DNA from 4 places in the Psychrobacillus syltrankelensis genome. Region 3 is predicted to be linked to each of the others. Evidence: riboswitches for the same ligand, from Rfam matches in the RefSeq annotation. Region 3 holds a riboswitch; each other region holds the start of a gene.
The links. Region 3 has a riboswitch for S-adenosylmethionine ahead of metK (methionine adenosyltransferase). Riboswitches for the same ligand answer to the same signal wherever they lie in the genome.
Positions count from the first base shown of each region.

Region 1: linked by a shared signal. The riboswitch ahead of ACTSKG_RS11325 (O-acetylhomoserine aminocarboxypropyltransferase/cysteine synthase family protein) and the one ahead of metK (methionine adenosyltransferase) in region 3 are both predicted to bind S-adenosylmethionine.
Region 2: linked by a shared signal. The riboswitch ahead of ACTSKG_RS07500 (methionine ABC transporter ATP-binding protein) and the one ahead of metK (methionine adenosyltransferase) in region 3 are both predicted to bind S-adenosylmethionine.
Region 4: linked by a shared signal. The riboswitch ahead of metA (homoserine O-acetyltransferase MetA) and the one ahead of metK (methionine adenosyltransferase) in region 3 are both predicted to bind S-adenosylmethionine.

Region 1 is NZ_CM144227.1:2,358,472-2,366,541, forward strand. It holds gene ACTSKG_RS11320 (homoserine dehydrogenase) at 1-935, opposite strand, end outside; gene ACTSKG_RS11325 (O-acetylhomoserine aminocarboxypropyltransferase/cysteine synthase family protein) at 1,065-2,357, opposite strand; SAM riboswitch class I at 2,477-2,592, opposite strand; gene ACTSKG_RS11330 (glycerol-3-phosphate acyltransferase) at 2,731-3,375, shown strand; gene ACTSKG_RS11335 (YdcF family protein) at 3,390-3,977, shown strand; gene ACTSKG_RS11340 (GIY-YIG nuclease family protein) at 4,739-5,092, opposite strand; partial or broken gene ACTSKG_RS11345 (DUF2087 domain-containing protein) at 5,157-5,444, opposite strand; gene ACTSKG_RS11350 (DUF2087 domain-containing protein) at 5,472-6,269, opposite strand; gene ACTSKG_RS11355 (M3 family oligoendopeptidase) at 6,391-8,070, shown strand, end outside.
Region 2 is NZ_CM144227.1:1,495,273-1,503,342, forward strand. It holds gene addB (helicase-exonuclease AddAB subunit AddB) at 1-1,701, opposite strand, end outside; gene ACTSKG_RS07480 (TVP38/TMEM64 family protein) at 3,255-3,896, opposite strand; gene ACTSKG_RS07485 (AzlC family ABC transporter permease) at 4,064-4,771, shown strand; partial or broken gene ACTSKG_RS07490 (hypothetical protein) at 4,712-4,849, opposite strand; partial or broken gene ACTSKG_RS07495 (AzlD domain-containing protein) at 4,803-5,084, shown strand; SAM riboswitch class I at 5,184-5,291, shown strand; gene ACTSKG_RS07500 (methionine ABC transporter ATP-binding protein) at 5,447-6,472, shown strand; gene ACTSKG_RS07505 (methionine ABC transporter permease) at 6,462-7,124, shown strand; gene ACTSKG_RS07510 (MetQ/NlpA family ABC transporter substrate-binding protein) at 7,141-8,010, shown strand; gene ACTSKG_RS07515 (M20 family metallopeptidase) at 8,025-8,070, shown strand, end outside.
Region 3 is NZ_CM144227.1:45,545-53,614, reverse strand. It holds gene ACTSKG_RS00345 (alpha/beta hydrolase) at 1-413, opposite strand, end outside; gene ACTSKG_RS00340 (gamma carbonic anhydrase) at 519-1,031, shown strand; gene metK (methionine adenosyltransferase) at 1,340-2,536, opposite strand; SAM riboswitch class I at 2,742-2,858, opposite strand; gene pckA (phosphoenolpyruvate carboxykinase (ATP)) at 3,055-4,644, shown strand; gene ACTSKG_RS00325 (hypothetical protein) at 4,752-5,201, opposite strand; gene ACTSKG_RS00320 (alpha/beta hydrolase family protein) at 5,205-5,993, opposite strand; gene ACTSKG_RS00315 (NUDIX domain-containing protein) at 5,971-6,444, opposite strand; gene ACTSKG_RS00310 (CPBP family intramembrane glutamic endopeptidase) at 6,495-7,145, opposite strand; gene ACTSKG_RS00305 (fumarylacetoacetate hydrolase family protein) at 7,426-8,070, shown strand, end outside.
Region 4 is NZ_CM144227.1:785,594-793,663, forward strand. It holds gene ACTSKG_RS04055 (aldo/keto reductase) at 1-884, shown strand, start outside; gene metA (homoserine O-acetyltransferase MetA) at 1,150-2,058, opposite strand; SAM riboswitch class I at 2,143-2,254, opposite strand; gene abc-f (ribosomal protection-like ABC-F family protein) at 2,388-4,250, opposite strand; gene ACTSKG_RS04070 (RAxF-45 family protein) at 4,362-4,493, opposite strand; gene ACTSKG_RS04075 (hypothetical protein) at 4,567-4,788, opposite strand; gene ACTSKG_RS04080 (sporulation protein) at 4,883-5,278, opposite strand; gene ACTSKG_RS04085 (AI-2E family transporter) at 5,284-6,477, opposite strand; gene ACTSKG_RS04090 (LCP family protein) at 6,548-7,495, opposite strand; gene msrA (peptide-methionine (S)-S-oxide reductase MsrA) at 7,619-8,070, shown strand, end outside.

The DNA.
Region 1 (8,070 bases), 1.6 Mb from region 3:
TCTACCATGACGCTTGCAGTTGGGTACATTCCTGCTCCAGGTCCAACTAGTGTTAGTGTACCGATATAGTTTGTATCTAGAGCGACCGCATTGTTTACTCCTTCTATTGCATATAAAGGATGGTCTGGACCCACTAGTTGCGGGCCTACGGATGCGAAGAGCTCTCCATTTTCATCTTGCTCAATTTCTGCAACATGGCGATAACGTAACCCTTCTTGTTTTGCTCTTTTTACATCTTCTAACGATATACCATCAATTCCAACTACTCGCACATCATCCCAATTTGGTTGCTTCTTAAATGCAAGTGCACTTAATATCATTAACTTCCTGAATGCATCCTGACCAGAAATATCATTATATGGATCTGCTTCTGCATAGCCAAGATCTTGTGCTTCCTTTAATGCATCATTGAATTGACATTCATTTAGTCGCATTTGAGTCAAAATGTAGTTAGAAGTACCATTTAAAATTCCTTGAATTCTTTTCACTGAATTTACTTGAAGTAAATTTTTCAACGTTTTTATAACAGGGACTCCACCAGCTGTTGTTGCTTCGTACCCAATAAATACACCTCGTGATTTTGCCCGTTCGTGAAGAGGAATACTGTATTTAGAAAACATCACTTTATTTGCCGTAATGACGTGACATCCTTTATCAATCGCTTTACATAAATAGCCATATGCCGGTTCTTCGTTCACAATAGCTTCAAATACAACTTGAAGTCCTGGAATATTAATAATATCCTCAAAATCATCTGTTACAAGTACACCAGGCGTTTGTATTCTTTCTTTCGATAAATTATTTACGAGAATAGCACTAATTTCGATGTCCAATCCCAACGACTTTTTTAGATCTTCTTTTTTTTCATTTACAATGTGATAAATTCCTTGGCCGACTGTTCCGAAACCTAGAATTGCTGCTTTTATTTTTGCCATACTTTCTCCTCCAAATGAATCTGCACAATTGAGCTTCCATATTCATAATCTAATAAAATATCGAATCGTATTTTTCGACTGACTATTTTACATATTGTAGACTATCTTTGCCCAATTAACAACAAAATTCTACCTAGAGAGGACATTTGTACTTCCTATAAGTACTTTATCAAGTGCATTTTGCAAATCTTCTACTGCTTCTAGACCTACCGACAAACGGATTAAGTCCTCTGTAACACCTGATTTCACTAAGTCTTCCTGCGTCAGTTGTTGATGAGTTGTAGAAGCAGGATGAATAATTAATGATTTCGCATCCCCAACATTTGCTACATGCGACCAAATTTCAATATTGTCAATAATATGTCGACCTGCTTCTTTTCCGCCCTTCACCCCAAAAGTTAAAATAGATCCAAAACCATTATTTAAGTATTTTTGTGCAAGATCATAAGATGGGTGATCCTCTAATCCAAGGTAGTTAACCCATTCTACCCCTTCATGATTAGATAAATATTCTGCTATTTTTTGTGCATTTTCATTGTGTTTTGGTACTCGCAAATGAAGTGTTTCTAAACCTTGTAAGAAAGAAAATGCTGCTTCCGGGCTTAAGGAAGGGCCGAAATCACGTAGCAGTTGAACACGGAGTTTAACCGCAAACGCTACGTTTGGAACATCGATTCCATATCGTAAGCCATGATAGGTTACGTCTGGTTCTGTAAATCCAGGGAATCTTTCGGAATCCCAGTTAAAATTCCCTCCATCTACAACTACTCCTCCGATTGTTGTTCCATGTCCGCCAATCCATTTTGTTGCAGAATGGATGACCACATGTGCACCATGTTTAATCGGGTTTGCACCATACGGGCTTGCAAATGTATTATCCACAAGTAAAGGTACCCCTACTTCATTTGCAATTGCAGAAACTTTCTCTACATCAAGTACATTTAAGCTTGGGTTTCCAATAATTTCAGCAAAGAATCCTTTTGTTTTGTCCGTTACTGCTGCACGGAAGTTTTCTGGATCTGTTGAATCGATAAATTTCACTGTAATACCGTAGCGTGGCAATGTATGGGCAAACAAATTAAATGTTCCACCGTATAAGTTTTCCGCTGCTATAATTTCATCTCCTGCTCCTGCAATATTCAAAATGGAAAATGCGATTGCGGCCATTCCAGAAGATAAGGCAACAGCAGCTGTTCCTCCTTCTAGTAGTGCAACTCGTTGTTCAAAGACATCTACTGTCGGGTTAGTAATACGGGAATAAATATTGCCTGCCTCTTTCAATGCGAATAGATTTTGAGCATGCTCCGTGTCACGGAATACGAAAGAAGTTGTTTTGTGAATTGGCACTGCACGTGAACCTGTAACTGGATCTGGTTGTTGACCACCGTGTAAAAGAAGTGTTTCTGGTTGGAAATTTGTCATTTTGAATTCCTCCTGTAAAGTAGTTTAGATGGACGCTTAGGGAGGCGGGAGAGGAGTGTTAGAACAAACAAAAAACCCCTCTTCGCTTAAGAAGAGGGGTGCAGTTTCGCAAGTTCCTCCTCTTATCTTCCAAATTCAGAACTTGAATTTGTAGGATTTAGCACCTTTCCAAGTTCAGAACTTGTTGGTTGCCGGGCATCGTAGGGCCTAGTCCCTCCGCCACTCTTGATAAGAGTATTAGATTTAGTTTTCCATCTTGTTACACAGTATAAGATTCTAGTAATCAATTAGTCAAGTGTTTTATTAAATAATTCTGAAACTTCTTTATTTCTCAAACGTTAAATGTAATAGAGAAATTTTTAGGGGTGTTTTAATGATAATTTGGATTATTTGTGTATTAATTATTAGTTATTTAGTTGGAGCAATTCATGGTTCGAAGGTTGCTCAATTGTTTAGTGGAGTCAATATTAAAAATGAGGGGCTAAAAAATTCAGGTGCATCAAACGCAGCAATTGTACTTGGCATGAAATACGGGATTTTGGTTGCACTAATTGATATTTTGAAAGGGGTAATCGTAATTATCGGTACCCGCTATTTCATGCAGCATTTTGCTTTATTTTCCGATGTTGAACAGGACTTATTACTATATTTAGCGGGAGCTTCGGTTATCTTAGGTCATAATTTCCCTATTTACACTCGGTTTAAAGGTGGAAAAGGAACCGCTTCTATCATCGGCATATTATTTGCTATTTATTGGCCTCTTGGACTAATTGGTCTTTTATTATTAATAGGTACAACTTTTTTAACGGACTATTTATTGATCGGTGTATTTGTTTTTTATTTTGTATTTGTGGGCGGGACTATTTGGTTTTCAGAAGGGTATGCCCCTATTGCAATTGCGAGTTTTTTATTCGTCATGGCATTTGTTTTGCATATCGAAAATTTTCGGCGTTTAGTATCTAAAGAAGAACCAAGAATTTCAGCCTTTTTAAGAAAAAAGAAGCCCTCTATGGAATGAAATGAGTGAATTGAATGAAGAAAAAAATGAGGTGGATTGTGCTTATTCCTATATTTGTCATTGCTTCTGGAGGATTTGGTGTGTGGATGCTTACGAGTAAATGGCTAGCAGAGGGTCTTGAACCTAAAGCAGATGGAACCAATGAGTATGCAATCGTGCTTGGTGCAAAAGTGAAAAAAGGAAATATCCCTTCCCTTGCATTACGTTATCGGTTAGACTCAGCGCTAAAATATGCTACGGAGAATCCACATGTGAAGCTTGTCGTATCTGGTGGACAAGGACAGGATGAAGATATTGAAGAAGCAGTCTTTATGAAGAACTTTCTCTTAGAAAAAGGGATTGCGGATAAACGACTTATTGTAGAAGATAAGTCGACCTCTACTTATGAAAATTTGCTATTTTCTCAAGAATTATTGCCCGAAAATGTGACGTCCGTGACAATAATTACAAGTGACTATCATCTACATCGGGCGAAAATGCTTGCTAAAAAAATTGACTGGGATGCCGATGTCGTGTCAGCAAAAACACCGAAAAGTGTGGAAATGAAATTGCGAATGCGTGAACGAGCCGCGCTCTTGAAGACTTATATTGTTGGGAAATGACTCCGAATTTGTTCGGAGTCATTTTTTATTTGCTTTTGATTAGTTATAAGCTGTCTCTTTACCGCTATTTTTAATGTGGTTAATGATCGATGCATAAAGTTCTGCTACGATCTGAGCACTATGACTATTTAAATGAATCCCATCTAAAGTGAGATTAAGCCCTCTTTTTTTGGATGCTCTCGTATACAGGCCCAGTTCTCTCGTTCGGTTGAGGAATGCTCTCGTAAACTGGCCGAGTTCTCTCGTTCGGTCGAGGAACGCTCTCGTATACTGGCGATTTCCTCTCGTTTTGATGGAATGCTCTCGTATATTGGCCGTGTCCTCTCGTTCGGTTGAGGAATGCTCTCGTATACTGGCGATTTCCTCTCGTTTTGATGGAATGCTCTCGTATATTGGCCGTGTCCTCTCGTTCGGTTGAGGAATGCTCTCGTATACTAGCCGTGTCCTCTCGTTCGGTTGAGGAATGCTCTCGTATACTGGCCGAGTTCTCTCGTTCGGTCGAGGAACGCTCACGTATACAGGCGATTTCCTCTCGTTTTGATGGAATGCTCTCGATATTGGACAAGTCCTCTCGTTCGAATGATGAACGCTCTCGTATTGGACGAGTCCTCTCGTTCGGTTGAGGAGTGCTCTCGTATAATGGCCACGTCCTCTCGTTCAAAAGGAATGCTCTCGCATCTGTAGGGGTTACTTTAGAAAAGTAAAGATTTTAATTTGATTAGGAAATAAAAGGCTTCCTTTGAATGGAAGCCTTTTTAGTATCAATCTTTTTTCGTGTGGTAGCCATTGTCACCATAAGGCTGTAATTTTTCCATCCATTTACCCAATAGTTTTTCTAATTCTTTCTTTTCGTCTACGTATTGATTTTCTGAGTTTTTCAGTATCTCCACCTGTTCTATTTCAAATGCGTCTTTGCCAAATTTTTTCCACTCTTCTTGGAGTATTCGGTTTGTATGAGTACCTGTTTCTAACGTGAATTTCGTTCCGTTTAATGTTTTGAAGTTACGTGTAGATGCGACGAATTTTTTGCCGTTTTGTTTATTAGTGATAACATAAATACCGCCTTCAATTTTTACCTCTCTGTATTCTTGTTTAAGTTCTTTTTTTCGATCCATTTTTCTCCACCCTCTACTATCTATCGCCTTGACGAGATTATATTTTTTTCATGACTGAATGAAGTTAATTTTTCACCCAGTACGCACTACCATCATCTTTTCTGCCTAGAAATCCATACTCAATTAGATAGCGTCTTATTGTGACAAAATCAGCATATAAATCTTTTAGTATTGAATTTATTTCTTTTTCACTATATGTTTTTTCTAGTTCAAATCGTTTGATGATTACATACAATGTTGCTAATTTTAGCTTTTCTTTTTTCGGAAACTTTGATAGTGGCCCATCGACGCCTTCAGGGAAAAATTTCTTTTCTACTTCTTCTAGCTCTTCTTTAGTTATTTTGTATTGATCAACTTTCATTTGTATTAGTCCTCTACTCTATTTTTTTACCCAGTATGCACTGCCATCGTCTTTTCTATTTAAAAACCCATACTCAATTAGATAACGTCTTAATGTGACAAAGTCAGCATATATATTTTTTAGTATTGCATTTATTTCTTTTTCACTATATGTCTTTTCTTGCTCAAATCGTTTGATGATGACACGCAAAGTTGCTAGTTTTTGCTTTTCCTTTTTCGGAAACTTTAGTATTGGTCCATCCACGCCTTCAGGGAAAAATTTCTTTTCTACTTCTTGCTGCTCTTCTGCTGTTATATTGTATCGATCGTCTACCATAGTGGCTGTTTTGTGGAGAGGTAGGAATGTGGGAGCGTGATCATCTTTTTGCTTCAATAACTCCATCATTGTTAAGAACATTTTTGCTTGTCGCTCTTTTTCCTTCAATACAAAACGATGGTTCCGTATAGTAGAACTGGTACCGATATTCAGTTCTGTTTGAATTTCTGCATCACTTTTACCGTCATAAAATAAACGGAGCAAGCTATTTTGATGATCGGTTAATCCCGTAAGTTTTTTATTTAGCCCAATTAGATAATGAAATACAGATCCATGCTCCATCACGATATGTCGTTTCATATAACGTTCCGCTTCAAACAATAAACTTTCAGCAGGATAAATAATTCCTTTTTCAATTTTTTCTCCACATAATAGACAAACAAAAAATTCCTTTTCTTCTATATATCCTGCCTTTAATTGTTCTGTATTCGCATTCCAAAATAATTCTGATATTTCCACTAACCAAACACACCCTTTATTTGTTTGTTGATTTACTAACATATTAAACAATTGTCTAAGAATAGTCAATTGTAAAATTTTAGTTGCAATATATCAGAAAATAATGAACAATGGGAATGAGAACGTTTCGAATTTCGAAGAAACGACCGGGAGGAGAATAAACTTGGTAACATTTAAAGATTACGAATACAAACGACCAAATTTGGAAGAAGACAAAGTAAAGTTCCATGAGGCTTTATCAAAGTTTAAGGAAGCATCTTCAGTAGTGGAGCAAAGTACCGCAATTGCAGAATTAAATGCACTTCGCAATGATTTTTCAACACAAGCTAATTTGGTATATATTCGCGCATCAATCGATACGAATGATGAATATTATCAAAAAGAACGAGATTACTTTGATGAAGTAGGTCCAGAAGTTGAAGAACTCGTAACGGAATATTACAAAGCACTTGTCGCTTCTCCTTTCCGTAATGAATTAGAAGAAAAATGGGGTAGCCAGTTATTTGATCTAGCTGACTTTCAGATTAAAGCCTTTTCTTCCGATGTGATATCTCTTATGCAGAAGGAAAACAAATTGGCCTCTGATTATTCTAAACTTGTCGCTTCCGCACAAGTGGAGTTTAACGGCGAAACATTAACGCTTGCACAGCTTGGACCATATGGTGAATCAACTGATCGAGAAGTCCGAAAGAAAGCAACGGAAGCAAGATTTAATTTCTTCCAGGAGCATGAGGCAAGGTTCGATGATATTTATGATCAACTTGTAAATGTCCGCCATGAAATTGCAACTAAATTAGGATATGAAAATTTTGTGGAGCTTGGATATATTCGTATGAATCGTATCGATTACAATGCGGAGATGGTAAAGAAATTCCGTGATCAAGTACGTGATTTTATCGTTCCAGTCGCTACAAAATTATACGAGCGACAAGCGAAGCGTATCGGGCTAGATGAACTAAAGTTTTATGATGAATCGCTTAAATTCTTAAGTGGAAATGCTACACCACAAGGATCTCCTGAGTGGATTGTGGATAATGGTAAGAAGATGTATGAAGAGTTGTCACCAGAAACTGCAGAATTCTTCCAGTTTATGATAGATCGTGATTTGATGGATCTAGTAGCCAAGAAAGGGAAAGAATCTGGAGGTTATTGTACTTTTATCGACAATTATGACTCACCGTATATTTTCTCAAACTTTAATGGAACATCGGGAGATATTGATGTATTAACACATGAAGCAGGTCATGCATTCCAAGTGTTTACGAGCCGCAATATCGGAATTCCTGAGTACGTTTGGCCTACATTTGAATCATGTGAAATTCACTCGATGAGTATGGAGTTCTTCACATGGCCTTGGATGGAATTATTCTTTAAAGAACAAACCGATAAATATAAGTTTGCACATTTAAGTAGCGGACTTCTATTCTTGCCTTACGGTGTCGCAGTGGACGAATTCCAACACATTGTTTATGAAAATCCCGAAATGACTCCTGCTGAGCGTAAAGCAGCTTGGAAAAAAATTGAGGAAATTTATTTGCCTCATCGTGATTATGAAGGTAATAGTTATTTAGAAGCAGGTGGCTTCTGGCAACGTCAAGGGCATATCTACGCTAGCCCTTTCTATTATATTGATTACACTTTAGCTCAAATTTGTGCATTCCAATTTTGGAAGCGTTCAAGAGAAGATCATGAAGCGGCTTGGAAGGATTATTTACACCTTTGCCAGTTAGGCGGCTCTAAATCTTTTACTAAATTAGTAGCTGATGCAAATTTAATTTCTCCATTTGAAGAAGGTTGTGTAGAATCTGTAATTGGTTCCATTGAAGAATATTTAAATAGTGTG
Region 2 (8,070 bases), 1.4 Mb from region 3:
TTCATCTAAAATTTTCGAAGCTTCCTCCAATGTCATTTCTTTCTCTCCAAACATCAAAACGAATTGGTCTAATACATTGATCCATTCATTCCATGCTTGTTCATGTTCTGTCGCAAGTAATAATTGTCCTTCTTCCTCTTCCGACTGCTTTAATAATTGTAGTTTATCGTAAACTTGTAAGGTTTCGATAAATGTAAATAATGCTGTTGCAATTTCAAGCCCCGTCTTACTCGCTTCTAGCTGTTCAGCCAATGTTTTTAAAGGATTTACAACTAAATCTCTAACTGCATGAATATCCGCTTGAATACTTAATTCCTCGTCTGTTTGAACTTTCGAATAAAATTCAAGGCCACGATACTTTTTATATATCCAACGTCTATCATCAAACCATCTATCACCGTAAATACCAAACGACAGTACGAAATTTTCTAATCGATCCGCACGTTCTCTCCAGTCTCTCTTTGCAGCATTAACAGGGAAAAACAAATCCGTTTTAATGGCTCGAAACACCGGCTCGTATTTCCAATCCATCCGAATAATCTCCAACACAGAACGACTTAACTCAATTAATGGATGATGAAGCATTGTTTTTTTCTGGCTAATAAACACAGGAATATCATATTGAGCAAAAATAGTTTCGATTAAACCTTCGTATGCTTCCGCTTCTCGATGTAAAATGGCCATCTCTTTAAAACGAACATCTTTTTGTTGCATTAGCCCCCGAATATTCCTTGCTACTGAATGTACTTCCGCGCGTCTATTTGAAGCTTCTAATATATGAAGATTGCCTTCCGTTGGGATTTCTTGAGGAGGAAGCTGATCGAAGTTTGCTTCTATATGGGCTAATTCCATAGACACATAACGCTTCTGCTTTGTTTGATGCACAGTCGTTTCCACATCCACTTTTTCATTGCTTGCAATATCTAGCAATCTATTACATGTGGACGCAGGTTGATAAAATAAAGACTGCTCATCAAATGCATTCTCAATGGATTCCATAGGTAGAGCAATCGTCAAACGTTTTACTTTTTTCATTAGTTCCTGGATTATTTCCAATTCTCTTGTCGTAAATGAAGTGAATCCATCTATATAAATTTCTGCTTTTGCAAGTAATGAAAAATCTTTAATTTTCTGTGCGAGTAATGTTAAATACCCTTCTCCGTCTATATAACTCGTTCCTAATTTCTGTTCCATCAATTCGAGCATCATAACTAAATCAGACGATTTATCAATTAATGTTTTCGGTGCCTGCACATGTTCTAAATCATTTAGCACATTAGACATAGCTTCATAATCTAAGCAGTATCGATTGAATTCTTTTAAAAGTACTTCGATTTGATCTGTAAATCCTCGCTTAGTTGCTGCTCTTTTAAATAATTTAAATTGATCTTTATTATCTTCTAGCAAACTTCGGATAAGCATTCGATAACCGAATCCACTAATTTCCTCTTTTGCTATGCCTCCTGTTTCTTGCAGTATCCTCCATGCTAACCGTTTAAATGTCGTTACTTGTGCTCGTATTAAACCAGCAAGTCCAGAATCTGCCGCAAGAGTATACTCACTGGTGAAAGACATTTGGTCGGGTACAATATAAAATATAGGATCTCCAATAGGAGTCTCCTGTAATGTATCAATTATTTCTTGTTGCATAAACTTAGTTTTTCCTGAACCTGACCGCCCACTTACTATTCTTAATGACAATTTTGCACCTACTTTCTTGATTTTAGATGATTGAGAAAAGCGCAAGCGCACTTCAAGAGCACTGGGGGCTCCACTCATTTGTTTTCCGAAGCTTACCGCTCGCTTTCCGCGGGCGAAGTATCGAGTCTCCTAGGCCAACACGATGTTGGTCATGAAGGCGTCGCCTCAGGACGAGGCGCCCTTAGCCTTCCTTCCTATGCTCTGCTCCTGTGGGGTCTCGATTACTCCGCTTTCCCGCAGGAGTCGAGCGGACGCTTCTCCAAACAACTAATATAAGTCCGAACGCTTGGTACACCAATTAGATGTGAACCTTAGGTAAAAAATATATGGGCAACATTCTTGCCATTACCCTTAGCCTTATAGACATATTCGCAAGATAGAGACTACAAATTGCAAAGTCAGCAACGAGAAACACAAAATAGCTTTTATCTTGGAGTGTGCCATTTAATGCTTTAAGCTTTCTATAGGATTCCATCACTATCTCTCTTTACTACTCATAAGGAGATAGCGCGGCAGTACGAGACTCCAGCGGGATCAGCGAGACAGACGAGACCCCGCACGAAGCGTTTAATAGGAGGAAGGCTTAAGACGGCTCATCCTGAGGCAACGCCTTCATGACCAACGTCGTGTTGGCCCGAGGCTCGTCGCTCGCCCCACGGAAAGCGAATACCAGAGCGCTAAATTCGGGGAAACGTTGCGGATGTTTGTCCGTCGCCCTCTTGGAATTTGTGAAGACATGATGCGTTTGGTTTGGCTAATTAGAGAAAAAATACTTCCCTACTCTTTTAAAAGCTTCCGAACACCATTTCGGAAACTCTTCACTTCTTTATCGGTGTATACTACTTATTTTTCTCTAATTTTGCTTACCGTATGAATAAGCCAAAGAAGTACCAATTCATTATGTCGCTAAGTTTGCTCAGGAGTTAGAGAAGCTGCTTGATGTTTGCTCCCTGTAACGCCTCCACCTGCTGCGGATTTCAACCTGTTCATAGCATAATAATTTATATCTTAAGTTAATTTCATAAATAGCATTTAATTATTAAAACACGAGCAATACTTAATTTATTGATTGGAGCGACAGGCGGCGACTCCTGCGGGATGAGTGAGACAGATGAGACATCACAAACGACGCGAATGCGGCGGTGATGGCTCATCGCTCACCCCGCGGAAAGCGTCCGCCGATAGCGGAAATCATGCTGATTTATGTAGAGTAATTTATACATATTCTCACATTTCGCTTTAATATTGTTTGTGTTTTATGCTCTATCTTTAAATTATGAAATTGATTCATCTTATAAAAAAAACGAATAATTTCCCTCTCTCTATTGTACAAAACATACAGTAGAGAAGGAAATTATTCGAAGTTAAAATTTAAAGTTTCTTTAGAGGGTGGCAGGTATCTTGCCTTCACTTTACCAATATTAGATGAATTATCTTTAAAGTGAAAATATCGGTATTTAGGCGGTTTCCGATTTACCGATTACTTCATAACCTCTTGCTATAAAATCCGGATAGTAAACACTACGATAATATCAATCATGATAGCAACTAAGTTACTCAAATCTTTTCACCTCAGTGCTCCGTCTCTCGTCACGATTTAATTTATAGTCCTCTTCCAACTTGTTATTTATTCTTTTTTCCACACTTTTCCCAACAAACCAAAGCATAACAACAATTAGAACTACTATTATCGTTCTTACAGGCTGCGTTACAAGTGCTTTGATATCAGATCCAATGAAGCTTACTACTAATATCATGATCAATTTACCTAATGTGACCGTCCATAAGTACGTTTTCTTTTTTATGTTAGACAAGCCCGCAACTATATTCACAAGTGCAGATGGAGTAAAAGGAAAACAAATGAGTAAAAATAATGGTCCAAAACCATTTCTCTCCACCCATAATATTAACTTTTGGATTTTCTCATGTTTTGTTATAAAGCCTAACACTCTAGCACGTCCATACTTGCGAATAACTAAAAAAACTGTGTAAGCCCCCGCAGCGGAGCCTACCCACGATAATAAAAATCCGAATAACATTCCGTATGCATTGACATTCGCTACGATAAAAACTACTAAAGGTAAAAAAGGTAGAAAAGCTTCTAAGAAAGGTAGAAGAACTCCTATCAATGGTCCTAACGCTCGGTAATCGTGTGTTAAATTAGTCAATGTTTCAAATGAAAACCAGCTAGGCATGATTACTCTCCTCTACGAAATAAATAAGTAATTCTCCACTCGGAGATAAAGAAATTGGGTTTACAAACTATGTATATTTATACTATTCCCAATTTTCGTATGTATAAAACTTTTGATATATAGTATAATTTGTTCATTCTATTTTTAAAAGGGGGTTAGAGCTTATTATGAATAATAATTCATTTCTAAAAGGATTAAAAGCAGGAATTAGTATTGCAATTGGCTATTTCCCAGTAGCATTAACGTTTGGTTTATTGGCAAAAACCACTGGTCTCTCCATTATGGAAGCAACAGCTATGAGTGTATTTGTTTTCGCAGGTGCGTCCCAATATATGTCATTGACGCTAATTTCAAACGGAGTTGATCCCATTTTAATTGTATTAAATACGTTTGTCGTTAATATTCGTCACTTCTTAATGACGGCTGCGTTGAATGAAAAGATGCACAGTGAAAAAAGATGGATTAAAGGAATATATGCTTTTGGTATAACTGACGAATCCTTTTCTGTGCTAGCTACTCAAAAAGAGGATAAAGTACGTACTTCTTTTGCATTTGGGGTAGCCCTGATTGGTTATAGTAGTTGGGTTTTATTCACGGCTATCGGCCATGTCATTGGCGCCAACCTACCTGCTTTTTTGCAAGCAGCTATGTCTATTGCTTTATATGCTATGTTCGTCGGGTTATTAGTGCCTTCTATGCGTGGGAATCGAAAAGTAGTAGTGCTCGCTTTATTCGCTGCCATTATTAATGGATTCTTTTATTGGACAGAATTATTATCAACAGGTTGGGCTATTTTAGTAGCTACGCTTGCATCTTCAATATTGGTTGAAATTATTTATGCGAAACGTAGTATTAGTTTGCCGGAAGGAGCTTAAACGAATGGGTACTTGGTATTGGTGGACACTACTTGGAATGGCTATTGTCACATACATTCCGAGGGTTTTTCCACTGACTTTTTTAGAAGGAAGAAAATTACCACCTGTTGTCTCGGGTGTATTAAGTAATATTCCATTTGCAGTGCTAGGAGCGTTAATTTTTCCAGCAATTTTATATGTACAACAAGGGAATCTATTATTCGGAGTTATTGGAGCAATTGTCGCTTTTACCCTTGCAATTATCTACTCGAATGTCATGGTCGTAGTATTAGGAACTATCAGTGTTTTGGCAATATATAGTTTAATATTTTAATAATTTTGAATTATTTTATTTTGGAAGTATGCTTGACGTTTTTGGTTTTATTGTTTAATGTTGGTATCAATTCTTACAACAATTACATAGCACATCACTTTCTTATCAAGAGAAACCGAGGGACAGGCCCTATGACGTTTCGGCAGCAGATTCACTTTTGAACACTGTGCCAATTCCTACGAACAATTAATGTTCGGAAGATGAGAACGAGATTGTTTTTCAATTTTTCGAAGAGCTTTCTTTTTCTTATCTGCTAACAGATAAGAGAAAGGAAGCTCTTTTTCGTTCCCCTGTCAGAAAGTTAGATAGCTGTAATTTATTGTCTGTAAAGAATTAACTAACTTTTCAGGAGGTTATTAATAATGATTGAATTTAAAAATGTTTCCAAGACATTTCTTCTTGGCAAAAGGGAGGTGCATGCAGTAAGAAATGTTTCATTAACCGTGAACGAAGGTGAAATATTTGGCATTATCGGCTTTAGTGGTGCTGGTAAAAGCACTTTATTGAGACTTGTCAATATGCTAGAGCGTCCATCCGCTGGAACCGTTATGATTCAGAATATTGATGTCAATTCACTATCTCCCAAAGAGCTACGAGAAAGACGCCGCAATATTGGGATGATTTTTCAAAACTTTAATTTATTTAACTCTCGCACGGTTGCAGGAAATATTGCATACCCACTTAAACTTGGAGGTTTACCAAAACAAGAAATTAATCAGCGAGTAGAAGAATTATTACAATTTGTCGGTTTATCCGATAAGTCGAAGGATTATCCAGACCAATTATCTGGAGGACAAAAGCAACGAGTAGGAATTGCTCGGGCATTAGCCACCTCTCCGGATGTGCTCATTTGTGATGAAGCTACTTCAGCATTAGATCCAGAAACAACCGCGGAAATACTCCGTTTATTAAAAAAAGTAAATCAAGATCTTGGTATAACAGTTTTACTAATTACACATGAAATGCATGTCATACAATCTATTTGCCATCGTGTAGCAGTAATGGAAAATGGCGAAGTAATAGAATCTGGAGATGTTTTTGATGTATTCACCAATCCGCAACATTTAACGACGCAACGGTTTATCCGATCTGTTCAACAAGATTTACCTTCTGAAACCATTTTAAAAGAGTGGCGGTCTAGAGGCGGAAAGAAATTATATCGCGTTATTTTCAAAGGGGATATTACAAATGATGCGGTACTGTCGCAAGTAACCCAAAAGCATCAAGTTCACTTTAATATCGTCTATGGCTCCGTTCGAGAACTACAAGAAAAACTTTTTGGGAATTTACTAATCTCTTTTGAAGGTAATTCCGAAGCGATTCAAAAAAGTCTAAGTGACCTAGAAACAATTGTTGACATTGAGGAGGTTGCGCACCATGAAAGTTGATTGGACAACATTTTGGCCTCGAATTGTAGAATCGACTGGGGAAACTATCGTCATGGTCATCACTACATTAATATTCGGCTCTATTCTTGGAATCGCCATTGGTTTATTACTTTTTGTTACACGAGAGAAAAATATTTTGGAAAATAAGGTCTTATTTCAAGTGTTAAATATTTTGATTAATATTATTCGACCTATTCCATTTATTATTTTCTTAGTTGCCATTTCACAATTAACGAGATTAGTAATTGGTACAACAATTGGAACGGCAGCTGCCATCTTCCCAATGACAATCGTTGCTTGCTTTTCGATAGCCCGTGTCGTGGAAAATAATTTAGTAAGTATTGAACCAGGGGTAATTGAAGCTGCTCAAGCAATGGGTGCTAGTCCCATTCGAATCATATTTACCGTACTGATTCCCGAAGCGCTTGGACCACTGATTTTAGGACTTACATTTATTAGCGTTAGTTTAATCGATTTTTCTGCCGTTGCAGGTACAGTTGGTGGTGGCGGTTTAGGACATCTTGCCATGACTTACGGATACCAACGCTTTGATGGTAGTGTAATGGTCGTAACTGTCATTATTTTAATTGTTCTAGTGCAACTCGCACAATGGCTAGGAAATACTTTATCAAAAAAATTTATGAGACGATAGAAAGAGGAGTTTTGATATGAAAAAGTTTAGTTTATTTTTATTAGCAATTATTGCTGCAATTTTACTAGCGGCATGTGGAAATGAAAAAAGCGGAGATTCAAATACAAAAGAAAAAGTAAAAGTGAAAATTGGTGTAAACGGTTCGGATGGCGTCCAGTGGCCAATTTTGAAAGAAAAAGCTGCTAAAGAAGGCATTGAAATTGAGCTAGTTGAATTTGCCGATTACACTTTACCAAATAATGCGCTTGCTAACGGAGATATAGATTTAAATGCATTTCAACATATGTCTTTCTTAGCGCAGTATGTAAACGAAAGTGGCAATGATATCGTGCCAATTGGTTCCACAATGTTCGCTCCACTTGGGATTTATTCCGAAAAAATTAAAGATATCTCTGAAATAAAAAAAGGCGATAAAATAGCGATTCCAGACGATCCATCTAACCAAGCACGTGCACTTCGTTTATTAGAAGCAGCTAAACTTATTACATTAACAGATGATTTTGGTCTATTCGGAGATCCTTCTAAAATTGCAGAAAACCCATTAAATCTAGATATTATTCCAATGGTCGCGCAACAAACACCTCGAGTATTACCAGATGTAACAGCGGCAATTATTAATAACGGTGTGGCAGGTCAAGCTGGTTTTTCACCAGGAGAAGATCCAATTTTTAAAGAGTCGGGGGATAACGAATCCACTTATCCATACGTAAACATAATTGCAGCACGAGCGAAAGATAAAGATAATGAGACGTTTAAGCGCATTGTGGAATTATATCATGAAGATGATATTAAAAATGCCGTTACAGAAGATACAAAAGGCGGTTCCTTCCTAGTGGTTCTTTCGCAAGAAGAATTAAATAAAACATTCAAAGATCTTTTAAAATAAAGGAGGAAAATAACATGAGTATCGCAATAGAAAAAAGAGATATAATCACTAATTCAATTG
Region 3 (8,070 bases):
TTCTGTTGAACAGATAATTTAGCTAATGCGTTTGTCCATTTAGAAGGTAACTTTTTAAGTTGTAACCAAGGTGAAGTTAATATAACTCCCGCATATTCAATTTGTAATTTGTGCATTACTTTTATTAATAATGTTGCACCAAGTCCGTGGCCAAGAATAAATATAGGGAGATTATATGTAACTGCAACTTGTAATGCTTGTACTATGTAATCTTTGTATTGATCAAAAGTTTCATCATGTATTTCATTAGCTTTTGTATGTTCACCATGCCCAGGTAAATCGCCCATTACAATATGACAATTTGAACTTCTAAATTTTTCAATTAACCAAGCGTATCTTCTATGATGTTCATAAGCACTATGAACAATTACTATTACTGCTTTTGGTCTTCCCTCTGCTTCCCATTTCCACATGAGCATCACCTCTTCCATTCGTTCCTATTCTGCTCAAATAGTTTTCATTATACGGTTGGTTTGATACGATTAATTATATTCTATTTTAAGAGGAGTGTGTATATATTGATATATCCATTTAAAGGAAAAACTCCATCCATTGATGATTCTGTTTTCATTGCTGATTATGTCACAATTACAGGGGATGTGACAATCGGACAAGAGTCTACTATTTGGTTTAATACGGTAATTAGAGGGGACGTTGCTCCTACTATAATTGGGAATAGAGTGAACGTCCAAGATTTATGTTGTTTGCATCAAAGTCCAAACAATCCACTTATTTTAGAAGATGAAGTAACGATCGGGCATCAAGTAACATTACATAGTTGCATTGTTCGAAAAGGGGCATTAGTTGGAATGGGCTCTATTATTCTAGATGGTGCGGAAATTGGAGAAGGTGCATTTATCGGAGCGGGAAGTTTAGTTACTCCCGGAAAGAAAATTCCTCCGAACTCTCTTGCGATGGGAAGTCCAGCAAGAGTTGTACGCGAACTGACGGATGCTGATAGAGAAGATGTTCAACGAATTATTAGAGAATACGCGGAAAAAGGTCAGTATTATAAATCATTGCAAAAATAAAAAGTTAAAAACTGTCATAGAGCGACTATTTATAGGGTGAAAGCTACAGATTCTACACTGAAAGCAACCAACACCTTTACGAAAACAACCAATTTATTCGTGGAAGCAACCATTTCTCTATGTAAAGAGTTAACTTTATGTGAGATGGCGCATACTTTCTATTTCTTCTAAAAACAGATAAACCTCCTACACTTTTTACATTAGAGTGTAGGAGGTATTATTGGTTCACAAGCATCTTGGTAGTTAATTGTAAAAAAAAGAGCAGTCCCAGTAGTCACTCGTTGACTGTGGGATTGCTCTTTTTTATCTTAAAGTCGTGCTTTTTGTCTTAACTCTTCTGCTTTATCTGTTTTTTCCCAAGGTGCGTCGATGTCTGTACGACCAAAATGACCGTAAGCAGCAGTTTGTTTGTAGATTGGGCGACGAAGATCTAGCATTTTAATAATCCCTGCTGGGCGAAGGTCAAATAATTCACGGATATGTGAAACTAATTGAGCTTCTTCTACTTTTCCAGTTCCAAATGTGTCTACTGCGATAGAAACCGGTTGTGCTACTCCAATTGCATATGCAAGTTGTACTTCACAACGATCAGCGATTCCTGCTGCAACAATATTTTTTGCAACATAGCGAGCAGCGTATGCAGCTGAACGGTCAACTTTTGTAGGATCTTTACCAGAGAATGCTCCTCCGCCATGACGTGCATATCCACCGTAAGTATCTACGATAATTTTACGTCCTGTTAAACCTGCATCACCTTGTGGTCCACCAATTACAAAGCGACCAGTTGGATTAATAAAGTATTTTGTATTTTCATCGATTAAATTAGCAGGAACAATTGGATTGATCACTACTTCTTTTAAATCTTTTTGGATTTGTTCTAATGTAACTTCTGGGTGATGTTGAGTTGAGATAACAATCGTATCAATATGAACAGGATTGTTATTTTCGTCATACTCCACTGTAACTTGTGTTTTACCATCTGGACGTAAATAATCTAGCGTTTCATCCTTACGAACTTCCGCTAAACGGCGAGCCAATTTATGCGCTAAACTAATTGGAAGTGGCATAAGTTCTGGTGTTTCATTACAAGCGTAACCAAACATTAAACCTTGGTCCCCTGCTCCAATTGCTTCAATGTCCGAATCAGTCATAGATCCTTCACGAGCTTCTAAAGCTTGGTCAACCCCTTGTGCAATGTCAGCTGACTGTTCATCAATTGCAGTTAATACTGCTGAAGTCTCAGAGTCAAAACCATATTTTGCACGAGTATATCCTATTTCTTTAATAGTAGAACGAACTACTTTTGGAATGTCTACATATGTAGATGTTGTTATTTCACCTGCAACCAATACAAGACCTGTTGTCACGGTTGTTTCACAAGCAACACGTGCATTTGGATCTTCTGTTAGAATTGCATCAAGAATTGCATCTGAAATTTGGTCACAAATTTTATCTGGATGCCCTTCAGTAACTGATTCAGATGTAAATAATCTGCGTTGTGTCATAAAAAATTCCTCCTATATCCTGCGAGATTTCTCTCAAGAATTGATACGGTACTCATTCCCATGTCAAGCCATTCAATCAAATAGATTAAACTTGAAGCCGTTTCGGACTTGGCACACAAGGATAAAGGGCGATGTCATAAAAAAAACCTTCCACTCACGTATCTTACACATGAGGAAAGGCTATTAATCTCATAAGCACCTTTCACTCTTATCAATCAAGGAATCTCACCTTGTCTCAGGTTGGGCACCTTTGTAACAAAACAAATATTACAGGTTGCCGGGTTTCATAGGGCCTGACCCCTCCACCAGCTCGGGATAAGAGTATCCGTTCAATTTATCATCATACTTAAGTTGTTTTCAGAAGTCAATATATTTTTGTTGACGATTTATTCACAAAAGATAAAAATAATCACTTCATTAGTGTAGACTATTAAGTTAAATGTGTTATACTATTTCACATATGAAAGACATCTCCCTCGTTTATAAGGGAAAATAATTAAAAGGATGGTATATACAATATGAATTCAATCGATACTGTGAATGAACTGAACGAATTGTTATCTGGTGCTAATGTTAACATTCAATTATCAGTACCGCAACTTGTAGAAAAAGCAACATCAAGAGGCGAAGCTGTTTTAACTTCTACGGGAGCCGTGAAAGCAGAAACAGGTAAATATACAGGTCGTTCTCCACAAGATAAATACATCGTTGATGAGCCTATATCTAGAGACAAAATCGATTGGGGTTCCGTAAACCAACCAATTTCTTCTGAAATTTTCGAATCACTATATAAAAAAGTAACGAATTACCTTGGTCAACAAGAGGAACTATTCGTATTTAAAGGATTTGCTGGGGCTGATAAAGATTCTAGACTTGATATTCAAGTAATAAATGAATATGCATGGCATAACTTGTTTGCTCATCAATTATTTATTCGCCCATCAGAGGAAGAGCTTGCAAACCATTCAGCTGACTTTACAATTATAAGTGCTCCAAATTTTAAAGCAGATCCTGCAGTAGATGGAACAAAAACAGAAACTTTTATCATCGTTTCAATGGAAAAACGCATCGTATTAATCGGTGGAACTGAATATGCTGGGGAAATGAAAAAATCTGTTTTCTCTATTATGAACTACTTACTTCCTGAACAAAACATTTTACCTATGCACTGTTCAGCAAACGTTGGAGAAGAAGGCGATGTTGCATTATTCTTCGGTCTTTCTGGAACAGGAAAAACAACTCTTTCTGCAGACGCTGGTCGTAAGTTAATCGGTGATGATGAACACGGTTGGTCTGATAATGGCGTATTTAATATCGAGGGTGGATGTTACGCAAAATGTATCGACCTTACTCGTGAAAATGAGCCACAAATTTATGATGCAATTACATTTGGTACTGTATTAGAAAACGTTGTCGTTGATGCGGAAACTCGCGTTGCAAACTATGCTGATAATTCATTAACAGAAAATACACGTGCAGCTTACCCGATTCAAAATATCGAAAATATTGTGGATCCTTCTGTTGCAGGTCATCCAAATACGATCGTATTCTTAACTGCTGATGCTTTTGGCGTATTGCCTCCAATCAGCAAATTAACAAAAGAACAAGCAATGTACCACTTCTTAAGTGGATTTACATCTAAATTAGCGGGTACTGAACGTGGAATTACATCTCCACAACCAGCATTCTCAACTTGCTTCGGTTCCCCTTTCCTTCCACTTCATGCAACTGTTTACGCTGAAATGCTTGGAAAGCAAATTGATGAGCATGGTGCACAAGTATTCTTAGTTAACACTGGATGGACTGGTGGAGAATACGGTGTTGGTAATCGTATGAAGCTTTCTTACACACGTACAATGGTTCGTGCAGCAATCGATGGGAAATTGAACGATGTAGAAACTGAAACTGATGCAGTGTTTGGTTTAGCTATTCCAAGAGAAGTTGAAGGCGTTCCTTCTGAAGTATTAATTCCACGTAATGCTTGGTCTGACAAAGCAGCTTACGATAAAAAAGCAGCTGAACTAGCACAGGCTTTCCATGAAAACTTCAAAAAATTTGGTACCGTATCCGAAGATATCTCTCTTAAAGGCGGACCAGTAGCTAAATAAGAAATGAGCAAGGCGCTGAAGTCTGGACAGTTACTAAGTAGAAATGCGTAAACTTTTTTATCTTAAAAAAAGAGGATGTCCCATATATATTGGTGACATCCTCTCTTTTAATCCGCATTTTCATCATAATAATGCGTAGTAATAGATGATGGAAAGATAGAAATAAACTTTTTCGCTTTTTCTTCGTCCGTTTTATATAAAATTATTTCTGACCCATAGTGACCCACTTCTAATAGCTCGTCTCCATTTATATTAAAAAACATCGTGAACCATTTTAATCCACCTTTAGGATCTACGGAATGATTTCTAAAGTAAGCACGATTTTCATCGCTCAAATTAATCGTTAAAATTTTTATTAGTCCTTCATTTATAGTTGAAGACGTTTTTGGACTTAGATCATGGATTGCTTCCACTTCTTCTTTCCAGCACTGGATAATAACTTCCTGAAATTCATTTGTATAGTTATCCCATAAATCGGTCCAAAAACTTATATTCGATGGAAATGACGATTTGTCCTCTGTACTCATAGTGTCAATCGTAACCACTACATTCCCCATCGACTAAACTCCTTTCTGCCTTTTCATCCAATTGCATGCATCCTTCACAACTTGTTTATTCACTTTACTTGGGAAAAAATGCGTATAATCTGGATAATACCATGTTTCCACTATTTTATTATTCCCTAATAATTCTGCTTCTAACATTTCCGCATGAACAAAGGAAACATTTATGTCCAATTTCCCATGAATTATCAAGGTAGGAGCTTGGATTTCAGAAATCTTTGGTAAAACGTTTCGTTCTTCGTATGCTTCTGCTTTGTTTGTTGGGGTACCACCTATTACTCGTTTCATCATCCTTCGCATATCCAAACGTTCTTCATAAGTTAAATAAATATCCGATACTCCTGCCCATGTCACGATCGATGTAATATCGTTTCGTAAAATAGCCGTCCATAACGCCATAATACCACCGCGAGAGAAAGCAAATAGATGAATTCTAGTCGAGCTGCAAAATTGCTTTAATACATCCACTGCATTAACAGCATCTAATCGATCTTCCCCTGCAAATTCGTCTCTCCCTTCTCCTCCGCGGTTACCGCGATAGTAAGGGGCAAATACTGTAAATCCTTCTGACGCAATTTGGGCAATTCGGGCAGGTCTTACCATACCAATACTTTGCATACCCCCACGCAAATATAATATTCCTTCATATGTTCCTTCATTTTTCGGAGTTGCCAGCATTCCTTTTACCCGTAAGCCACAGGACCAATAAGTAATTTCAGTTAAATCAATACGTGGATTTGGCGAAGGATATACTCGCATCCTTTCAATTGTTCCATTTTCCTTCATATGTATTCACCTTCTTTAACATTGTTTGCATACCTTGATCTTTCATATGAAAGCTTAAATTTTCACCATTTTGCAATTCGGCCGTCGTCAACCACACAGCACCATCTGTTTCAAAACTAGTGCTCTTGTCATGAATATACCCTACATTCGCGATAAAAACTGTCTTACAAAATGGATTTTTATCATGCACCATATATTCAGCAAACCATTCAATATCGTTTATCTCAACATTTGTTTCCTCTAAAACTTCTCGTATAGCTGCTTCCTCCAACGTTTCGTTGTCCTCTACTTTTCCCCCTGGAAATTCAATGCCTCGTATCGGATGCTTCGTTAGTAGCCATTTTCCCCTGAATTTTGCTATTACTAACACATGCATTGCCTTAATCGGAAGTAGTCCTTTTTCAAAGGAAAGTTCTACTTGAATACCATTTAAATCTTGAAAATTAATCATGCTTTATCCCTCTTTTTGTTTACTAATAAAAAGTTTATCACAGAAGGAATCTAAAGAATAATATTCCAATACACAAGCATAATCCCAATATCCGCTAAACAATGACTAATAATAGGTGCAGTAATTGAGCCCAACCTAATACGAAATACTCCCCACATTATTCCTGCTAAAAAAACAGGTATCACTGCTAACATATTAAACGGAAAACTAAAAATTTCCATAACGACAATCAAATGGTACAAACTATAAAATATAGCCGTAATCATAACCGCTAAAATATTTCCTAGTTTTGAGGATATCCTTCCATACATGAATTCTCTCCAATAAAGCTCTTCTAATATAGGGTTAATCAACACTAATACTAATACGAGTAGAATTACCTTCGTTCCACTAAAATCCCATTTCTGCAATAGTTGATGTAAATGCGGGATATCTAAAACAGATGATTGAAAAATTACTACAACTCCATAAATAGACACCAAGCAAATCAATCCACTTATAATTCCCACAATAATAGACTTCTTCGATTTAAGAAGACGTATTTCATACCTATTTGTCTTTTTCCAAAAGACTGTGATAATCGGAATAAACAGTAACCATCCATAAAAAAGAAAAAAAGTGATTAAAATATTTTGCAATAAGGAAAGACCGATGAATATTAATATCGTTGGTGCAAATAGCAATATAACTTGTTTGATCATACATCTCCACCACCTTGCTTGTTATATTAGCAGACTAATTCGTGAATAAGTTCTTAGTGCATAAAACAATGGTAACTAAAAATGAGCTTATTTCTATTTCCATAAACCTGACCAATATCCCTTTAATATTAATGGTATTGATTCTTGCTTAGTCAAGATATCCCTTTTACATTTCAATGACTTTTAGCAGTTTTCTTCTTAAAATCCGAGGACTTTAATTGTATTCTTAACGACCAATTTCCTTCTATAATTAAATATAATAAATAAAGGAGGTTTCAATATGGGCACACGTTTACTACGTTTTGAGTATGATGGACAAGTTCGTTGGGGAGTTTATGAAGAGGCTTTACGTCTTGTAAAGGGTATATTCCCAACATTACGAAGTATTTTAACCGAAGGACACTCACAAATTACAAAAGCTAAAACAGTAGGTACCATTATCTCATTCGAGGATATTACTCTTTTATCGCCAATCACACAAGACGGAAATATTTATTGCCAAGGTACAAACTACGCCGAACACCGTGAAGAAGCTGGTTTTACACAGCAAAAGCCAGCGTATAATTTACTTTTTATGAAGTCTCCGAGTACATTAAGTGCTGCTAATACAAGTATAGTCTGTCCACAAGATGTACAATTGCTTGATTATGAGATTGAATTAGGGCTAGTCCTAAAGCAAGATATCACAGAAGAAATCATTATTACCGAGCAAAATATCGTTGATTACATTGGTGGATTAATTATCGCAAATGATGTCTCCGCACGCGACATACAAATTGTAGAACAACAATGGTTTAAAGGGAAAAGTTATCGTACGTTTTGTCCAACTGGCCCTTACCTTTACTTATTAGAAGACAATGAAATTCACTATCTGAATGATTTAGAACTAATCTTAAGAGTAAATGACGAAGTTCGCCAACATTCT
Region 4 (8,070 bases), 740 kb from region 3:
TAGGACTTGGTACCAATGCCGTTGGTGGGCATAATCTTTTCCCCAACCTCAATGATGAGACTGGAAAAGAAATAGTATGTACTGCTATAAATAACGGAATTGACTTTTTGGATACAGCCTTTATTTACGGTCCAGGAAGATCAGAAGAGTTAATTGGAGAAGTATTGAAAGAAACTAGGAAACGTCAAGATATTGTTGTGGCTACCAAAGGGGCACATAAATTTTTGGATGGAAAAGTGGTAGTGGATAATAACCCAAATTTCCTAAGAGAAACAGTTGAAAATAGCTTGAGACGTCTTCAAACCGATTATATCGATTTATTTTACATTCATTTTCCAGATGAAAACACTCCAAAGGAAGAAGCCATTGGGTCGCTTTCTCGTTTGAAAGAAGAAGGAAAAATACGTGCTATTGGTGTATCAAACTTTACACTAGATCAATTAAAAGAAGGTAATAAAGATAGACATATTGACGTCCTTCAATCCGGTTATAACTTGTTAAAACGAGAGGTGGAGAATGATTTAATACCCTACGCAAAAGAGCACAATATTTCCTTTATACCTTATTTCCCACTAGCCTCGGGTTTACTTACTGGAAAATTTGATAAAAATAGTACTTTTGAAGATGGCCGTTCAAAAAATCCTTTATTCCAAGGAGAAGAATTTGTTCGCAATCTAGAAAAAATAGAACAACTTCGACTAATAGCAAATGATAAAAACGCAGCAGTTTCAAATTTAGTTCTTGCTTGGTATTTAACGCAGGATACAATCGATGTGATTATACCTGGAACGAAAAAATCGGAGCAAGTATTGGATAATATAAAGACCTTAGAAGTGCAGCTTAGCCTACAAGAAATAAAACAAATTGACCAAATCTTCCAATAATCTTCGAGAAGTTGTCTTTAAGCCATTCAATTGGCTAAAAGACAACTTTTCTATCACTTCCTATGAATGATATATCTCGTTTAATATTGTATTTCCTACTAATAAAAAGTTCATCCTTCTTATATCAAATGGCAGATCGAGACCAATTTGTACTTAAGCGAGACTAAAGTAAATGAAATCGTAACCAATTCTGATAAATTCGAGACTAAATCAAAAATCTGCCTATAATTAGGGGGTAAACATCCTCGGACAGCCCCCCTCAATATTATTCCCACTCAAACGGTGTTTCTTGGTAGACATAATAATTCAACCAATTTGAAAATAATAAATGCGTATGAGAACGCCAAGAATTTATCGGTTGTTTCGTTGGATCATCGTCTGGAAAGTAATTTTTAGGTACATCGATTTCAAGTCCTTTATTCACATCACGATTATATTCATCTGCAAGTGTATCTGCATCGTACTCTAAATGTCCCGTGATCATAATATGTTTTTTATCTTCAGATATAACAAGGAAAACTCCTGCATCGTCCGAATTTGCAAGAAGTATTAATCTCGAATCGTTTTGAATTTCTTCAAAAGATACTGCAGTATAACGGGAGTGTGGAGCATTAAACTCATCATTAAATCCTCGAACTAGATTGTTTGTTAGATCGGAAATTCGATGTGTATATACCCCTGAGCATTTTTGGGGCAAATCATATTTCCCAATACCATAATGATGATACAATGCAGCTTGAGCACCCCAACAAATATGTAAAACAGATGTCACGTTGGTTTTGGTCCAATCCATAATTTGAGTCATTTCTTCCCAATAGTCAACATCCTCGAAAGCTAAGTGTTCAATTGGGGCTCCTGTAATGATCATTCCGTCATATCGTCTGTGTTTTATTTGATTAAAAGTAGTGTAAAACGTATCTAAATGCGTTTTACTTACATTTTTTGATTCATGTGTTGCTGTGTTCAAGAACGTTACATTTACTTGAAGGGGTGTATTTCCTAAAAGTCTTAATAATTGTAATTCTGTTCTTTCTTTTTCAGGCATCAAATTTAAAATAATGATGTTCAAGGGGCGGATGTCCTGAGTGGAAGCGCGGTTCTCATCCATCACAAATATTTTTTCTTCCTTAAGCAATTCAGTAGCAGGTAATTTCTGTGGGATATTAATAGGCATCTATTTTGTCTCCTTTTCCATTTACAAAATAAAAAAACCTCTTTTCTAATGGATAAGAAAAGAGGGTTTCCTTCAAGCTCTTTGTTCTTATCTCTCAAGATCATTAACAATCTTGATGGAAGTAGCACCTTTCTGACAAAGTCAGAGGTTGCTGAAGCGTCATAGGGCCATATCCCTCAACTTCTCTTAATAAGAGTATATTATTTTTATTACTAAAATATAAATTTCATAGTATCACTTTCAGAACATTTAAGCAATAAAGATTAAACAATGACACAAAAATTATTTCGGTAATTAGTTTTCAGTTACTAATCTCAAACTTGAAATTATTAAGACTCAAGCCATTGTTCTATTAACTCTTCTAATTCTTTTTCTTTTACATCTCTGATCGAAAGAAGGTTTTCATATTTTGACCAGTCTTGTTCCTTTTCAATTTGCTTCTTTAACAACAGAACTTCCTCTTCTAAATTCCTAATTACTTCTTCAATCTGTCGAATATTTAGAGGCTTTACTTCGATAAGTTTAGTAAGCCCCTTCTTTTGTTCTATAACTGGGACACTCTGCTTTGACTGTTGCTCCTCCCATTTTACACGGGCCCATTGGTAAGGCCCTTCAAAAGTTGTAAGTTGACCTTGATCTAGCCAAGCAGTTCTTGGAAATAATTTATTTAAAAAGTATCGATCGTGAGAAACAGCTAAAATTGTTCCTTGAAAGTCATCTAATGCATCCTCTAAAACTTCTCTTGAATCTATATCCAGATGATTCGTTGGTTCATCCAACATTAATAAGTTGATATCTTGATGCATAAGCTGGGCGAGTCGCAGGCGCATTCTCTCCCCCCCACTTAAATCACCCACTCTTTTGAATACATCTGGTCCGTAAAACATAAATTTAGCAAGTATGTGACGAGCATCTCCTTCTAAAACATTAACTTCACTTCGAAATACATCAATTAGCTTTTCTTTTGGATTGTTTATTTCAAAGTGCTGAGACAGAAATCCAACTCGGACATTACTGCCTAGACGTACACTTCCTGTATCCACCGATAATTCTTGTAAAAGTGCTTTTAGTATCGTAGATTTCCCTGTACCATTACGTCCAACAATGGCAACACGCTCTTTCCAGTACACGTGTAAATTAGCATCTTGAAGAAGCACTTTTTCCCCATATTTTTTCGATACTTGCTCCATGATGATCACTTCTTTTCCACTTCTAGGAGCTGCCTCAAACGATAAGCTCATCTTTTTAGGGTCTATTAGTGGTTTTCTTACCTTTTCCATTCTTTCTAATGCACGTTCCATATTTCTCGCTTGTCTGTGAAGTCCAGCGTTTGGCGGCACTGCTTCATTAGCCCATATTTTTAATCGTTTAATTGCTTCTTTCATTTTCTTTATCTTTTTTTGTTGTTCTTCATATTGCTGAAACTCGCGCATTAATGCATCTTCTTTTTCGATAATAAAAGATGAATAATTTCCGTGATATAACTTTATTTCTCCATCCTCCAAATCAGCAACTTTAGTAACAACTTGATCTAGAAAGTATCGATCATGTGAAATAATAACTACTGTACCCGAATAGGAAACTAAATATTGTTCTAACCATTCAACTGCAAATAAATCTAAATGGTTCGTAGGCTCATCTAGTAACAATAAGTCTGGTTTCGTTAACAAAAGCTTACCAAGCATTATTTTTGTCTGTTCCCCACCACTTAATGTCGTAAATGATAGATGCACAAAAGAGGATAATTGCAAACCCTCTATTACTTTATTGATTTCCGAATCAATCGCATAGCCGTTACGATTAGTAAACTCCTCTTGAATTTCTCCGTATACTTGAAGTAATTTTTCTAACTCCTTAGGGTCCTCAGTGGATAGCTTTCCTTCAAGTTCTTTCATCTTAGATTGTAATTCTATTAGTTCCTTAAATGCAGAATTTAGTACATCGATGCCGGACACATTATTTGAAAATAATGGAATCTGAGCTAAATAACCAATTTTCGTTCCTTTTTTGAAGTGAATCTTGCCCTCATCTGGCATTTCTAAACCAGTTATTAACGTAAGTAGGGTTGTTTTACCACTACCATTACGTCCTACAATCCCTAATTTATCTCCAGTTTTGATAGATAAAGATAAATTTTCAAAAATTGTGTTTCCTCCAAGCATTTTACTAACTTCTTGTATTGTACATATCATATTTTCCGCTTCCTCTCATCTCTGATTTAGCTGGAAGCATTTTTCTGCAAAGAAAAAAGACTGCATATAAGCAGTCTTCTCCTAAAATTTTGGTTCAGAAAGAATGGCTTATCAGCTGTGAAATTCATTAAATTGTCTAAAAAAGGACAGACTAGTCCCGTTAGGCTCAATTTCATGAGTAATCGCACAAGATGTGGATAAAAATTCCAGTATAAATCCATGTGCATTCACAGTGTTTTTCATTCTTTCGTCACCTCCGTTCACTAAGTTGATAATATTTTATCATATCTTTTATATTATGCCAAATAAATTTTTCTTATTTAACTAATAGGTGGTCATTATTTTCATTCTTATCTGGAATTCCAACATCATTTTCCATATCCACTTTTTTATTACCAGTATTTGGAACAGTATTTGGATTTGCATTACCGTTAACTTGGGTTTGTGTATTAGGTGGTCCATTTGAATTTCTGTTGAAACCACAAGCAGATAAGCTAAGCAATAGGAAAACTAATAGCACCACAATCAACTTTTTCATAATATCTCTCCTCATTTTCCATTAGATTGCTCTTTTTTTATTGAATTATCCATAAAAAAACTCCAGCAAAAATTCACTGGAGCTTTCAAAATATCTATTCTTCAATGTCGAAGTTAATCTCGTCTTCGTCATTATATTCGGATCCATTTTCAAATAACACGGTTGTACGTAGGATTAATTTTGTAACTTCGTCATTACCATCAGGTAGCCATCTATCATCAGGTATAATTTCAAAAGGAATCATTTGCATATCTTTTGATGCTACTGTACCTACAAGTTCAATAGAATGTTTGGATACGATTTTGGATACTTCCCCATTTATTAATTTGAAAACTTCTAGTTTAATATTTCCTATTGACTCGTCATCATGTACACCATCAATATATATAGTTCCGGAAAGGTTTATACCATGTTCAATATAAGGATGATCGACCACTGTGTCAATTTTAATCGTTTGTACTCTTATAGAAGATTCAAACTTCTTCGCCATAACTCTCAGTCCACCTTGTTATTTGTATACTCATAATGGTTTTCTAAATTCGTTTCATACCTATTATAACGCTTTTTAAATAGTGTATAAAAATGTGAAACAATAACTTTTAATATTGCATAACCTGGAATTCCTAATATTACACCAGGAACACCAAACAATGATCCTGATGTTATCAAAACAAAAATAATCGTAATTGGATGAACATGTAGTGACTTACCCATAATTTGAGGGGATATAAATTTACCTTCCACTAATTGAACTATAGTCCATACTATCGCAAGTTTGATTAACATAAAGGGTGGTGAAACAAGTGCAATGATGGCAGCTGGTGTGATTGCTATAACTGGTCCTAAATAGGGAACAACACTTGTTACCATTGCTATTACTCCAAGTAACAAGGCGTAATCCATTCCGATAATTGTAAATCCTATATAGATCATAAATCCAATACACATAGACACTAATATTTGGCCTTGTATATACGAACTAATTTGTTTATCAATATCTTTAAATACGGAATGTAAATCATCTCTCATACGAGGTGGAAATAATTTCATAATATACTGTGGTAGCTTTTCTCCGTCTTTTAATAAATAAAAAAGGATAAACGGAACCATAATTATGGATAATACAAAGCTTGTTACTGCCCCCACAATAGATGTTATTCCACTTACAATACTTGCGACGGTACTTTGAAACAATTTGCTTATTTCAGTAGGTACATTTTTTAATAAGTCCATGACATCACTTTCAATTTGTAAATAATAATCTGCAACAAAAGAGTTTCTCAAAAAAGTATCTAAAGAATTAAGCAATTGAATAAGGTTATTAGGTAATTCCTCCACCAATCTGATAGATTGGGCTTTCAAAAATGGAAATACTAAAAATACAAGCAATGTTATTAATCCTATTAATGCTAGGAAGATGATTAATATTCCCAAAACTCTAGGAATTTTTATTTTTTCTAAGAGTCGTAATATTGGTCTTAATAAATAATATGCAATGACCGCTAAAATTATGGGTAAAATCACACTCCCCAAAAATACAGTTAGTGGTATAAAAATAAAAGATATTTTATCGTATACCATTACAACTAGACCGGTTAACAGCAATGCTATTAACGTAAAGAATGTATTACGCCCTCCTAAAAATTTTATGTATCTTGTAGAAAAAAAAGAAGGTTTTTCAGGTTCCACTCTTATCAAACTTCCTTTCCAATATACTTTTATTTTACGGAGGAAAATCAAGATTAGCAACGTATAAGTATTACTTTTCTTTTAAAAATTCTGAAACTGCAGCTTTGTTTTTTTCAATATTTATTTCTATTACGGAGCCAGCGTGAGCATAACTGTTAAATGAATAGGTTCCTTCAAGAGGAATTGTTAATTTTTCGATTTCCACTTTACCGCTCGTTATAACTTCTAAAACACGTTTAACTTTATCCATTTTTTTATAATCAGTTTCAATATACCCTTCAGCGGCTCCTATAAACTTAGGTATATTTGGTAAGTTCTTAATGGAAAGTACTTCATTTTTTAATGCTTCCATAACGATTTGTTGTCGCGAAACTCTTCCAAAATCACCTTCGGAATCATGTCGAAATCTTGAATAACCTAGCAATTCTTTTCCAGATAAATCATGTTGTCCTTTTGTTAGTGATACCCCTATTTTCTCTGACATATCTTTTTCCACGGATATAGGCACTCCGCCTGGAGCAATAATATCAACTAATGATTCGAAACTGCTAAAATCAATTAATGCATAATGATGAATAGGAATATCAAACATATTTTGTAATGTTGTAGTTAGCAGTTGGACGCCACCTAAATAATATGCAGTATTTAGTTTGTATGATTTAAATCCTGGAATTTCCGCATAAATATCGCGCATAAACGAAATTATTTTCACATCATTTTTCTTTTTATCCCATGAAACAAGCATCATTGTGTCTGATCTTGCTTTATCTTCACCTCTTGAATCTACACCAAGAACTAAAATATTTTCCCTATCATTCGGACTAAGCTTATCACCTTTAAATTCCTCAATCTTTAGATTTTCTCCATTTGCTAATTTTGCCCCATAGTTGAACTGGATAATGGAATAAATACCGCAAATCAATACTGTTAAAACTAGTAATAACATGAAAAGTCTACCTATTCTAAACCTTCTTTTTCTTTTCGGTTGGGAACGTCTCGATTCTTGAGTTTCATCCATACAAAAACCTCTCCTTTGCCTTTATATAAATAACGTATATTATTAATAATAGTTTCTGTTTCTTTGTCTAACTATTAATGAAGTGATAGAATAAATTTTACAAGATTAGGAGGGATACTTTTGATAGAAAAAGCAACATTTGCAGGTGGCTGTTTTTGGTGTATGGTGAAGCCATTTGATTCATGGGACGGAATACATAAAGTAAAATCAGGATATATGGGGGGTCATTTAGAAAGCCCAACTTATGAAGATGTGAAGAAAGGAAATTCTGGTCATCTAGAAGTCGTGGAAATCCAATTTGATCCTGCCATTTTTTCATATAATCAACTTCTTGAAATTTTTTGGCAACAAATTGACCCAACTGATGCAGGAGGTCAATTTCAAGACCGTGGAGAAAGTTATACTTCTGCTATTTTCGTTCATTCAGAGGAGCAAAGACTTCAAGCTGAAAAATCGAAAGAACAATTGGCAGCTAGCGGTAAGTTTTCAAAGCCAATAATAACTCCAATTAGAGAAGCAAAAACTTTTTACGAAGCAGAAGATTACCACCAAGATTATTATAAAAAGAGTCCAAA